Regions from separate parts of the Ornithinibacillus xuwenensis genome, predicted to be linked through region 2. Evidence: predicted binding sites of a transcription regulator. Region 2 holds the regulator's gene; the other holds the start of a gene.

Region 1 (6,975 bases), on a different contig from region 2:
CCGGTTCTCCTGCAGATCGGTTAAATATCTTGATTGGTGAGACTGTATCAAAGGTTAATGGGAATAGGATTTATAAAGAAGATGATATATATGAAGCGCTTCAACAAACCGGTTCCTTCTTTAAAATAGAGCTACTGGATACAAATGGTGAAATCCGATTTGTCCAAAGTGCCTTATATGAAGGTGACCATCATGAATTAGGGCTTGTATTTGCTGGAGAGCCTCATCGAAAAAATAGTTAAAAAAATCCGTATCACGATTATGTGATGCGGATTTTTTAGCATACTAAGACTAAAATGGATGGGGGAACTTCTCATATTTTTTTTCTTTTCATGCAAACTATAAAATGCAAAATATTTACAGAAAGGATAATTATATGAATGAAAAGCTATTTATTAGGGGTTTGGAACGCACTAGACCCTGTATATTACACCTGTACTAGATTGCGATATGTTTCAGATTCAGATGAGCGTAGAACATTGTTTCGGGTTCGTTTAACTAGATATAAGGGGAAGCGTACGGTATTAAAGGATGGTACAGTGATTAACAAGGAGGATTTGTTAATTAAGATTCACCTTCACAATGTAAAAATAATGAATGAGCTCTTTACGGTGTCAAGTGATACAAAGCGGGCAGTGTATATTTATCATATGATAAAACGTTCTTTACCGATGCTTGCGAATTATGTACGAAACCATACACGATATCCGGAGATAAAGGGGATAATTGGGATAACGACCTTGCATAAAGGTTCTAGTCGATTAGGATTTGAATGTGTATCGATTGATAACCCATTTTATCGTAATTATAAACGTCTTACTTTTGCACCAATTAATTATCTAGCTAGCTCATCCGGACATGCAAAACCTGTTTATCTATTCATGTCCAAGGATGAGCTAATCACTAGATATCATCTAAGTTAACTTAAATCACTTAAATGGCTACATCATGCATCGTTATTTCTGGTCGACTACCCACACGGATATTTACACCCGTTTGGCCAAGACCTTCACTAATATAAAATGGCGAATCATTGTGCATATGCAATCCCTTAACAACGTTAAGTCGTGGGAGCTTACCCATTTTCACTAGGTGATAAGCTTTTGGATAAAGGATTTGACCACCATGGAAATGCCCAGCTAGTAAATAATCGAATCGGTATTCATCCATTTCTAGCACGACATTTGGATCATGGGTTAATACAATGTTAATGCCATCTTTAACATCTTGAAAGGATTTTGGAAGATCGCTTCGATTTGTACTGTAGTCATCAATTCCAATAATATTAATCGCTTGATTATTCATATAGAAGGTCTCACTTGTATTCTGCATGACAATGCATCCATATTGAATTAAAAGATCCTTTAATCGTAATAAGTTCTTATCTCTTAAAACATAGTCATGATTACCGAGAACTGCATAAATTCCGTATTTCGGCTGCATAGCTTGCAAAACCTCTAAATATGGAACTAACTTCGGAATGCTTCTTTTTCGGTCTAGGAAATCACCAGTTAATGCGATAAGATCTGGTTTTTCGTTTTGTAACTTTGCTGCTAATTCCAGTGGTGAAATGGAGATGTTTTCTAAGTGTAGATCAGATAAGTGTAGGATAGATATATTGGATTGTTTGGCTGGCTGTTTTGTTGTAATTTGTACTTTATTAATTTTTATATCTTTTGTGTTTTGATTTGCTTTATATATGAAATAACTAATGATAATTAGTAGTATTGTAGAAATAATATAGATCATTTGAATTCCTCCCCGAACAGGATTATATCATGCTTCTTCAGTCGGTGGCATTGGTAAATGAAGGGATTCAATTGTACTGTATGATGGAGTGAAGTAAATGGATACTAAGCCAAAGGACGAAGCATTATTTCTACCATTTATGCAAATCCCAACCGGTCATCATCACGTGGCAGATGCAGTTATTGAGGAGCTACAGCTGGCGATTGAAACCTTTAATTGTGAAAAGGTAGATATACTTTCCTACAGTTATGGGAAAATGGAAAGACTTGTTTCGGCGACCTATTTATCATGGATAAAAAAAATGCCTAAAGCCTATGACTGGCTATACAATTATTTAGCAGTGAAAAATCAAACGAAACGTTCAAGACAGCTTTTGTATGAGGCAATGTTCACACCGTATTTCAAACGATTAATCAATGAAAATGAGCCAAGAATTCTGTTTTGTACGCATGCCTTGCCGTCTAATATTTCGAGTATCTTAAAGTGTAAAAATAAGCTTCGAGCCAATACGGTGAATGTCTACACCGATTTCTTTATAAACCGTGTTTGGGGAATTGAAGGAATTGATTATCATTTTGTTCCTTCTATAACTGTTAAGAAATTTCTTTTGGAATTGGGAGTCGATGAATCAACCATATATGTCACGGGAATTCCTGTTCATCCCGTATTTCTTAAACCAAAACCTCTATCATTACCAACAAATCAAATCCATGTATTGATTACAGGTGGAAGTCTAGGAGTAGGGTCTATTGAGAAGCTCATTCCTGAGAATCCAACTGTAAAGTATTCTGTGTTATGTGGGAAAAATGAAAGACTGTACCATAATTTAAGGCGACGAAATCATCCATCCATTAACCCGATACCCTATGTTAGTAGTAAAGTGGAAATGAATGAAATTTATAATCAAGCAGATGCCGTCATCACAAAGCCTGGGGGTGTGACGATTAGTGAATGTTTGATGAAGCATATTCCAGTATTTACAGGTAACGCTTTACCAGGCCAAGAAAAGGTAAATGAAAGACAACTAAAGGAGCTTGGGGTAATTTTGACAATGGATACGTTTAACGAATCAATTGAGAAGCAGGTAATTGATTTTTTCGAGGATGAAATGCTCCAAAAAAACTATCGAGAAAAGTTAGAGACCTATCATAACCATTTGGAGAATAGACCGTTATCGGCTATTCTACAAGAGATTTGTTCAACTGCTGAATAATGTCAGCAGTTGTTTTTTATTTTTTGGGTCTATTCCATTCATTAGATAGGGTACAATAAATAATAGTTTTTTTAGTCAAAAAAATCGAATGTTCGTTCGCATTTATGTTAAAATAGGTTTAGATTTATGGTACACTATTAGCAGTAACTGGAACGGAGGGAAGGCTTTGGAAAATAATACTTTCGAGCTCGTGTCAAAATATGAGCCTCGTGGTGATCAACCAAAAGCAATAGCAGAACTGGTAGAAAAAGTTTTAGCTGGTCAACGCCATCAAACATTGTTGGGTGCAACAGGTACAGGGAAAACATTCACCGTATCGAATGTGGTGAGAGAGATAAATCGACCTACATTAGTAATTGCCCATAACAAGACATTAGCTGGTCAATTATATAGTGAGTTTAAGGAATTCTTCCCGAATAATGCTGTGGAATATTTTGTAAGCTATTATGATTATTATCAGCCAGAAGCATATGTGCCTTCCACCGATACATTTATTGAAAAAGATGCCAGCATTAATGATGAAATTGATAAGTTAAGACACTCAGCAACATCAGCACTCTTTGAACGAAATGATGTTCTAATTGTAGCGAGTGTATCTTGTATATATGGGTTAGGTTCACCGGAAGAATATCGTAGCCAAGTATTATCGTTACGAATGGGAATGGAAAAAGACCGGGATCAGCTCTTGCGCGATTTAGTAGACATTCAGTATGCGCGTAATGATATCAATTTCCAACGTGGAACGTTTCGGGTACGTGGAGATTCCGTTGAGATCATTCCTGCTTCCCATGAAGAGCATTGTATTCGCGTTGAATTCTTTGGTGATGAAATTGACAGAATTCGTGAGGTTGATGCCCTAACTGGTGAGATAATAGGTGATCGAGAGCATGTTGCAATATTTCCAGCATCTCACTTTGTTACTCGTGAAGAAAAGATGAAGCTTGCGATTGCTAATATTGAAAAAGAATTAGAGGAGCGATTAGAGGAGCTCCGAAGTAATAATAAACTATTAGAGGCTCAACGATTAGAGCAACGAACTAATTATGATTTAGAGATGATGCGAGAAATGGGATTTTGTTCGGGCATTGAAAACTATTCTAGACATTTGACATTACGTGAAGCGGGAGCAACGCCATATACGTTAATAGACTTCTTTCCAGAAGATTTCTTAGTGGTAGTGGATGAATCACATGTTACTCTGCCGCAGATTAGAGGTATGTATAATGGAGACCAGGCAAGGAAACAAGTTCTTGTCGATCATGGGTTCCGTTTACCTTCTGCGCTTGATAATCGTCCATTGAAGTTTGAGGAATTCGAAAAGAAGATAAGTCAAATTATTTATGTGTCTGCAACACCTGGACCATATGAGTTAGAACATACTCCGGAGATGACTGAACAAATCATTCGACCAACCGGATTATTAGATCCAGAAGTAGAAGTGCGTCCAATAGAGGGGCAAATTGATGATTTAATCGGCGAAATCAATAAGCGTGTTGATCGTAATGAACGGGTACTTGTAACCACATTAACGAAGAAAATGTCTGAGGACCTCACGGATTACTTAAAAGAGGTTGGAATTAAGATTGCATACCTACATTCAGAGATTAAAACATTAGAACGGATTGAAGTAATTCGGGACCTTCGTGTTGGAAAATATGATGTGCTTGTCGGAATCAATCTATTAAGAGAAGGCCTTGATATTCCAGAAGTATCATTAGTAACTATATTAGATGCAGATAAGGAAGGTTTTTTACGGTCTGAACGGTCACTTATTCAAACAATGGGTCGTGCAGCACGTAATGAAAATGGTCGTGTTATTATGTACGCTGATAAAATCACAGATTCAATGGAGCGTGCTATTGATGAAACGAATCGTCGTCGTGAAAAACAGATGGCCTATAATACAGAACATAACATTATACCGAAAACGATTAAGAAGGATGTACGTGATGTTATAAGAGCAACAATCGCAGCGGAAGAAAAGGAAGAATACGCTGACGATACAAAGCGTATTACAAAGCTAACGAAAAAGGAAAGAGAAAAAGTAATCGAGCAAATGGAAAAAGAAATGCGAGAAGCTGCAAAAGCGCTTGATTTTGAGAAAGCAGCAGAGCTACGTGATGTTCTATTTGAACTTAAAGCGGAAGGATGACCTGTATATGCCAAGTAAAATGATAAATATAAAAGGTGCTCGTGCACATAATTTAAAAAATATTGATATCTCAATACCAAAAAATAAACTAGTTGTCCTAACTGGATTATCTGGTTCAGGTAAATCTTCTTTAGCATTTGATACCATTTATGCAGAGGGACAAAGACGTTATGTAGAGTCTTTGTCTGCCTATGCTCGTCAATTTCTTGGGCAAATGGATAAGCCTGATGTGGACACGATTGATGGCTTATCACCAGCCATTTCAATTGATCAAAAAACTACAAGTAGAAATCCGCGCTCGACAGTTGGAACAGTAACAGAAATTTACGATTATTTAAGATTGCTATTTGCAAGAGTCGGTAGACCTACTTGTCCAACACATGGGATTGAAATCTCCTCTCAAACAGTTCAACAAATGGTTGATAGGATTTTAGAATTCCCGGAGAGAACAAAGCTACAAATTCTTGCTCCGGTAGTTTCGGGGAGGAAGGGTGAGCATGTTAAGGTTTTTGAAAAACTAAGACAAGAAGGTTATGTCCGTATCCGTGTTGATAAGGAAATGCGAGAGGTAACAGAAGATATTAAGCTAGAAAAGAATAAAAAGCATTCCATTGAAGTGGTTGTTGATAGAATCGTGGTGAAAGACGGTGTTGCGGGACGTCTTAGTGATTCAATAGAAACGGCTCTTGAATTAGGCGAAGGAAAAATCATTGTAGATGTGATTGATCAAGAGGAGTTAGTATTCAGTGAAAATCATGCTTGCCCAATTTGTGGATTTTCCATCGGTGAACTAGAGCCGAGGTTATTTTCTTTTAACAGTCCATTTGGAGCTTGTCCAACATGTGATGGATTAGGAACGAACCTAGTCGTGGATCCTGACTTAGTCATTCCTGATTGGGATAAGACGTTAAATGAACATGCAATAGCGCCATGGGAACCAATTAGCTCACAATACTATCCACAATTATTAAAAAGTGTTTGTGAGCATTATGGAATTAATATGGATATTCCGGTAAAGGACATTCCGAAGGGACAAATGGATAAGCTGTTACATGGAAGTGGCAAAGAGAAGATTCATTTCCATTATGAAAATGAATTTGGAAATATACGAGATAATATGATTGAATTTGAAGGAGTATTAAATAATGTAGCTCGTCGTTACAAAGAAACGACCTCTGATTTCATTCGTGAGAATCTAGAAAAATATATGTCTCAAAAAAATTGCCCTGCCTGTAAAGGATATCGCTTAAAAGAGGAAGCACTAGCAGTACTGATTGATAAGCATCATATTAGTCAGGTGACAGAGTTTTCAATAACAGAAGCCATGAGCTTCTTTCAAGGCTTAAGCCTAACCGAGAAGGAAGAGCAAATCGCACGATTAATTTTAAAAGAGATTAATAATCGACTAGAATTTCTATATAATGTTGGACTAGATTACTTAACATTAGCTCGTGCAGCAGGAACTCTCTCAGGCGGTGAAGCACAGCGAATAAGACTAGCTACCCAAATAGGCTCTGCATTAACTGGGGTTTTATATGTACTTGATGAGCCTTCCATTGGGCTGCATCAACGTGATAATGATCGTTTAATTGATACGCTGAAAAATATGCGAGATTTAGATAACTCCCTTATCGTTGTCGAGCATGATGAAGATACGATGCTTGCTGCAGACTGGCTAATTGATATTGGACCTGGTGCAGGAGAACATGGTGGTCAAATAGTTGCAAGTGGAACACCGGAAGAGGTTATGAAGGATGAAAAATCTCTTACTGGCCAGTATTTATCCGGCAAAAAATATATTCCTCTCCCAACAAAACGAAGAAAGGCAGACAAACGGTTTATTGAAGTCATTGGAGCATCA
Region 2 (6,975 bases):
GGTATCGTTGAAGCTTAATGCCTATAATGTAATCAGTCCATTTGCCAATTGAAGCGAAATAAAGAATTACGGCAACTGTAATCGCGGAGGGTAATACTTTACGACAGAAAATAATTCCCAAAATAAGAGGGAAGAGGGCTATTATTACGAACCACTCATTCTCGTCAAAATGGATTGGTAATAAAAACATATAATTGTTATACCCCTTTCAAAAGTTTTGAATAAAAACGTTGAAAGATTAATACAGCAAGAAGAACTAGAAACCAAAATATCAATAAACCAGGAATTGATAGTTGATGGTGTTCTATCATTCCGCCCCATTCTGCTGCAAATTCAACTACAACTAAAACAAAAGACGCTAATATTATAGTGACGCTTTTCCAAAGGAAAGTATGAAGTGATAACGTCATCCCAATCATCCAAGTCATGATTGCTGGTATTAGTGCAGCGCACCATATTATAAATGATAAAAATGAACCCATATTATCTGAAGTTTTTATTTGGCCAAGATTTAAGCCTCCCATACTAAATGCCTCATTTAAAAGATTAGAGATAAATACAATTAGTGTAATAACTTCTATCTTATGAAGACTCTTTGTACGAAAAGCAAGGATGATAAAGAGTATGGTTAGTGATAGGGTAACTGAGAGTAGCATGAATAAACTCCTTAGATGAATTAATACAATTATTATTCCACTGTGAGAGTGTATTATGTTGCTAAAGTCCATTAATAATTAGAATTTTCACGTTGAAAGTATAGAATTATATCTACAAAATCCGATATTTAGAAAAAAGTTAACCAACAAATTTTTAGTGATTTATTATATAGTTATACCAAAGGGGGCGTATGAAACGATGAAGATTATAAAGGGATTACTTATTACCGTCATTGTATTAGCTATTCTCGGCTATGGGGTTTATCATTTTGGAACAAAATTAGCATCCGATAAGTTAATGGAAGTTCTTTCTACTGAATTGGAAAACAGTGGTGAACTTGAGAAAATCAAACAGACAATTGAAAGTGATCCAGAGTTAATGGCCTTTTTAGAAGATGCCGAATCAGTTGACGAACAATCATTACCATTTACAACAAAAGAAGAAGCTACTAGAATGCTAGTGAAGAAAGTAGGAATAACAGGACTTCAAAATATACAATCGAAAGTTCAAGAAGGTCAAATTTCTAAAGAAGAACTCCTTCAAGAAATTGAAGGCAAATTATCCGAAGAGGAAATTACCGCATTGAAAGTGATTGCTTACAAGGAACTTTATCATAAGTAGCATTTAACAGTTTTGTTCCAAATTTGCTTAATAGATATACTTAACATGGTTAAGTGGTGCTTATTATATGACAAACTACTGACTTGATAAGCCTCGGTTAAAATATTTTGCTAACTCCAAAAGCTGATACTTATCATAGAAATAGAAAGAGCTAATTAACAATCAGGGAATTCCTGACCATAATCAGCTCTTTTGTTATGTATTTTTACATAAAAACAACGTCTTAACTAATAGACGTTGTCGTATGAATAATATTAGTGAATGTGTCGGTACAATCCAACTACTTTCCCTAGAATAGAAACGCTTGGATAAATTAATGGCTCCATTGTAGGATTTTCTGGTTGAAGTCTAATATGATCTTTTTCTTTAAAGAAACGTTTTACAGTTGCTTCATTATCCTCCGTCATGGCAACAACAATATCTCCGTTTTGTGCGGTGTTTTGTTGTTTGACAATGACCATATCACCATCTAAAATTCCTGCTTCAATCATACTTTCTCCATCGATAACGAGAACAAATAGGTTCTCATCGGGCCCAGCTGATGAGCTAGGGATTGGAACAAACTCCTCAATATTTTCGACAGCAGTAATTGGAACACCAGCAGTTACTTTACCAATGACTGGAGCATAACGCGCTTCGTCCCTTGGAATAGTAAGCTCTTCCTCAAAATCTAGTATTTCAATTGCCCTTGGTTTAGTAGGATCCCTGCGAATAAAGCCTTTACTTTCAAGTCTTGAGAGATGTCCATGCACAGTAGAGCTTGAAGCAAGACCAACAGCCTCTGCAATCTCTCTTACGGAAGGTGGATATCCTTTAATTTTCACTTGTTCTTTTATATAGTCAAGAATTGCTTGTTGTCTATTGGATAATTTAGTCATCTATTAAACCCCTCGCACATAAGATTTATTAATGATAGTTTACCACCCATTATCTAAAAATGCAAACATTCGTTCGAAAAAACGTTGACAAGACCATATGTTCTGTTATAATGAATTTAGCGAACAAAGGTTCTTATATTGAAAAGGAAGGAATGATGTAAAATGTTCGGAAGAGTAAACAAAACAGATTTGTTTTACATTGCTGCATTTGCGTTAACATTAGGATTCTTATACCTTTCATTAATTAGTGCATAAATAGGGGTTTTGAAAGTGAATGGCATCATATACTGCAGAGTGAGTACAGATAAAAAAGCACAAGAAACATCATTATCAAGACAGAAGGAAGAGTTATATCAACTAGCCAATCGTTATGGATTTAACATCGTTAAATGTATAGAAGAACAAGCTAGTGGTTATGAAATCGAACGTGAAGGTATATTTGAGATGCTCGAGACATTTGAAGCTGGAAAAGCGAATTGTCTATTTATTCAAGATGAGACGAGACTTGGTAGAGGCAACACGAAGATTGCACTATTTCATCAATTAGCAAAACGAAAGATACCTATTTATACGGTGTTACATAATGGAGAGTTAGAGCTATCAGAGTCAGATTCAATGGTATTGCAGATAGTCGGTATTGTAGAAGAATATCAACGGAAAATCCATAACGCTAAAATAAAGCGAGGTATGAAAAAGGCTATTGCGAATGGCTATAATCCATCAAACAATTTATCAAATCGGAACAAAGCGGCTGGTAGAGAAAAAATTGAAGTCCCAATAGAAGAAATTGTTCATTTACGAAATAAGGAATTAACTTTTGGGGAGATTGCAAACACGTTAAATGGATTAGGATACCAAGTTTCAAAGGCTACTGTTCATCGTAGGTATCAGGAGTATAAATTAATTGATTCAAATACATGGAACAGGTAATATTAAAAAGCAAGGACAGTATTTAGTCCTTGCTTTTTTCCATTTACTTAACAGTGACAGGATAAGATAAATAGATAGAATTTGGGAGGTTTTTTGATTGTTATCGAAGGAAAAACTGGAACGGATAAATGCATTAGCTAAGAAAGCTAAAAGTAAGGATGGTTTAACAGAAACAGAAAAGAAGGAACAGGTAGAGCTTCGTGAGGAATATTTGAAAAACGTTCGAAAGTCCTTTAAAAATCAATTAAAAACAATGACAGTTATTGACCCGGCGGGAAATGATGTTACACCGAAAAAGCTAAAAGATATGCAAGATAGAAATAGCAAGCATTGATAGTGTACCAACTACTAAATAATATCTATAATGCGTAAAATAACTTGTTATACGGCATCTTTCATTATAAGATAAACATGGAATTAAATTAAATGCTTGAAGTAGAAAGGAGTATCATTATGTCAACTAATGTTGAACAATTATCAGTTAATACAATTCGTACGCTTTCAATTGATGCGATTGAAAAAGCCAACTCTGGTCATCCAGGATTACCAATGGGGGCTGCTCCAATGGCTTATACACTTTGGACGGATTTCATGAACCACAGCCCAAAAAACTCAAAATGGTTTAATCGTGATCGTTTTGTTTTGTCAGCAGGCCACGGATCTATGCTTCTCTATAGCTTATTACATCTTTCTGGTTATGATGTAACGATTGATGATTTAAAATCGTTTCGCCAATGGGGTTCCAGAACACCAGGACATCCAGAGGTGCATCATACAGATGGAGTAGAAGCTACTACTGGCCCGCTTGGACAAGGAATTGCTATGTCTGTTGGGATGGCAATGGCAGAGGCTCATCTAGCAGGTAAATATAATAGAGAAGACTTGAACATTATTGACCATTATACATATGCCTTAATCAGTGATGGTGATTTGATGGAAGGGATCTCTCATGAAGCAGCATCACTTGCAGGACATTTGAAATTAGGTAAACTAATTGCTTTATATGATTCAAACGATATTTCTTTAGATGGTGAATTAAACCGAGCATTTTCCGATAATTCGGAGGAACGCTTTAAAGCATATGGATGGCAAGTTATCCGTGTTGAAGACGGAACTGATTTAAATGAGATTCGTGCTGCAATCAAAGCTGCACAAGAAAATACAGAACAGCCAACTCTAATTGAGATTAAAACCGTTATTGGCTATGGCTCTCCTAATAAATCTGCATCCGCAGCTTCTCATGGTGCACCTTTAGGGAAAGACGAAGTAGTCTTAACGAAGGAATTCTATGAATGGGGTCATGATGACTTCCATGTTCCAGAGGAGGTTTATGCTGATTTCAATGAAAAAATCGTTGTAAAAGGGCAAAAACTAGAAGGAGATTGGAATTCCTTATATAAAACCTATCAAGAAAAATACCCTGAAGCGGCGAAGGAATTAGAGGCAGCTATTCATGGGAATTTACCGGAAGGCTGGGTAAAAGAACTCCCTGTTTATGAAACTGGTAAATCAGTAGCGACAAGGTCTTCTTCAGGTGAGGTTTTAAATGCGATTGCTAAATCTGTTCCTAATTTCTTAGGAGGAAGTGCTGACTTAGCCGGCTCAAATAAAACCACAATTAATGGGGAAGAAGATTTAACTAGAAACAATTATGCGGGCAGAAACATATGGTTTGGTGTTCGTGAACACGCGATGGGTGCTGCATTAAATGGTATGGCACTGCACGGTGGACTAAAAGTATTCGGAGGAACTTTCTTCGTGTTTAGTGACTACCTACGTCCAGCGGTTCGTCTATCTGCGATTATGAAAACACCTGTAACTTATGTGTTTACACATGATTCGATTGCTGTTGGAGAAGATGGTCCAACACATGAACCTGTTGAACAGCTCTCTTCTTTCAGAGGTGTACCAAACCTTTCTGTTATACGTCCTGCTGATGGGAACGAAACACAAGCAGCATGGAGATTAGCAGTTGAATCGACTGACAAGCCAACCGTACTTGTTCTTACCAGACAAAATCTGCCAACGTTAGAGGGTACAAGCGAAAAAGCATACGAAGGTGTTAAACGTGGTGCTTATGTTCTAAGTGATTCTGAAAAAGAGACACCGGATGCTATTCTAATTGCGTCTGGATCAGAGGTTCAATTAGCTGTTGAAGCTCAAAAGGTTTTACGACAAGAAGGTACTGATGTGCGTGTAGTTAGTATTCCATCATGGGATCGTTTTGAAGAGCAGGATCAAAGCTATAAGGAACAAGTACTTCCTAGATCTGTTAAGAGCCGTGTAGCAATTGAAATGGGCTCTCCACTAGGATGGGAGCGTTATGTTGGTCTAGATGGAATTGTGATGGGAATCAACACATTCGGAGCATCTGCGAACGGTGAAAAACTTATTGAAGAGTATGGTTTTACAGTTGAAAATGTTGTTAAAAATGTTAAATCGCTCATGTAAAATAAATATATCTGAAAAAAGCCAATCAATTGTAGTTGATTGGCTTTTTCTCTTATCTACTAGAACTGCTTCAGTCGTATTGTTAATAAAAAACTTTCACAAACCTTATTAAGCCTTAATTGTTCTATAGTTGTTAATTTTTCAATTAGTTAATATCTTCGACAAAACTAGTGAAATTACGCTTCACAGTATGACATTATTTTCTACTAGATTGCGTATAATAGAGGATAAGGGAGGGTTATGACTATGAAGGTGTATACGGTTTACTGGATCAAAAATGAATTCGCAGAACATTACTATTATAAAAGTGATATATTATATCGATTTTTAAGAGAGTTTCATGCTAAATACAATCGTAACGACTTAGTTACGCAATTTAATTTCATTACGGAAAGCTTCCCTAAGGAACAATTGAGTTCGCAATTAACGAGACTTCAACAAAATACATTTCGCAATCAAGCAAAGAGGAATCCCATAGAACTTGGAAATACAATTAACTATATTACTTTACATATTAATGAAAAACATTTAAAATTTCGTTGTGAAACATTAGAGGATGCTGAAGCATTATTATTTCCAATCTTAAGACGTTTCCATCCATATCTATTTATTATGGATGAAGAGAATGAGAATTATGGTTGGATATCGCCTGTAAGGACAAGTATCGCGTATAATAATGAAGAAGTATTGTATTCTTAGGCCTGTTTTACTATACTGAATAAGAGACAACACGAAGGAGGAAAACGATAGATGGGAACACTTTGGGTCGTATTAATTGCTATAGCAGCTTTAATTGTCGGTGTTGCTCTTGGATTTTTTGTCGCTAGAAAATACATGATGAGTTATCTGAAAAAGAATCCACCAATTAATGAGCAAATGCTTCGTACATTAATGATGCAAATGGGTCAAAAACCTTCTCAGAAGAAAATCAATCAAATGATGCGTGCAATGAATAATCAAATGGACAAATAAATTCCTGGAATAATGAATTACTAACATACGTATACATTGCACAATGCCCCGTACTAATTGAAGTAGGGGGTATTTTTGTACGGTGATGTATGCATAAATCTGATTCGTGTAAACAAGATTTTCGACTAATTGTCATATTCATACCATAAGATAGAGATAACTAATTGTTATACTAGATAGTAGAAAAAGTTTTCAGGAGGCTAATAATGTCCGAAATAAATATTTTTCTTGCTTTTGGTGCAGGATTTCTTTCTTTCGTTTCACCATGCGTTCTCCCATTGTTCCCGGCGTTTTTATCCTATTTAACCGGGATGAGTGTTAGTGAAATAAAAGAAGAGAATAAAATGTTAAATCGAAAGAGCATCTTACATACCATTTCTTTCTTAATAGGGTTTTCCAGTATTTTCATTATGATTGGATTTACCGCATCAGCAGTTTCTGAATTCCTATTGACCTATAAGGATAT

Evidence for each region. Region 2 encodes LexA, which represses DNA repair genes until DNA is damaged. Its sites were predicted from a motif close to CGAACATATGTTCG; they were not measured.
Region 1: the regulator LexA is predicted to act here: its motif matches at 3,048-3,061, upstream of uvrB (excinuclease ABC subunit UvrB).

What each region holds. Positions count from the first base shown of each region.
Region 1 covers NZ_JBDIML010000005.1:211,264-218,238, reverse strand. Annotated here, with positions in the region: gene ABC228_RS15220 (PDZ domain-containing protein) at 1-242, shown strand, start outside; gene ABC228_RS15215 (YkoP family protein) at 381-923, shown strand; gene ABC228_RS15210 (metallophosphoesterase) at 934-1,749, opposite strand; gene ABC228_RS15205 (MGDG synthase family glycosyltransferase) at 1,847-2,962, shown strand; gene uvrB (excinuclease ABC subunit UvrB) at 3,129-5,114, shown strand; gene uvrA (excinuclease ABC subunit UvrA) at 5,122-6,975, shown strand, end outside.
Region 2 covers NZ_JBDIML010000001.1:676,894-683,868, reverse strand. Annotated here, with positions in the region: gene ABC228_RS04095 (hypothetical protein) at 198-656, opposite strand; gene ABC228_RS04090 (hypothetical protein) at 856-1,278, shown strand; gene lexA (transcriptional repressor LexA) at 1,533-2,156, opposite strand; gene ABC228_RS04080 (YneB family resolvase-like protein) at 2,427-3,086, shown strand; gene ABC228_RS04075 (DUF896 domain-containing protein) at 3,184-3,420, shown strand; gene tkt (transketolase) at 3,540-5,537, shown strand; gene sirA (sporulation inhibitor of replication protein SirA) at 5,784-6,236, shown strand; gene ABC228_RS04060 (YneF family protein) at 6,288-6,509, shown strand; gene ABC228_RS04055 (cytochrome c biogenesis CcdA family protein) at 6,716-6,975, shown strand, end outside.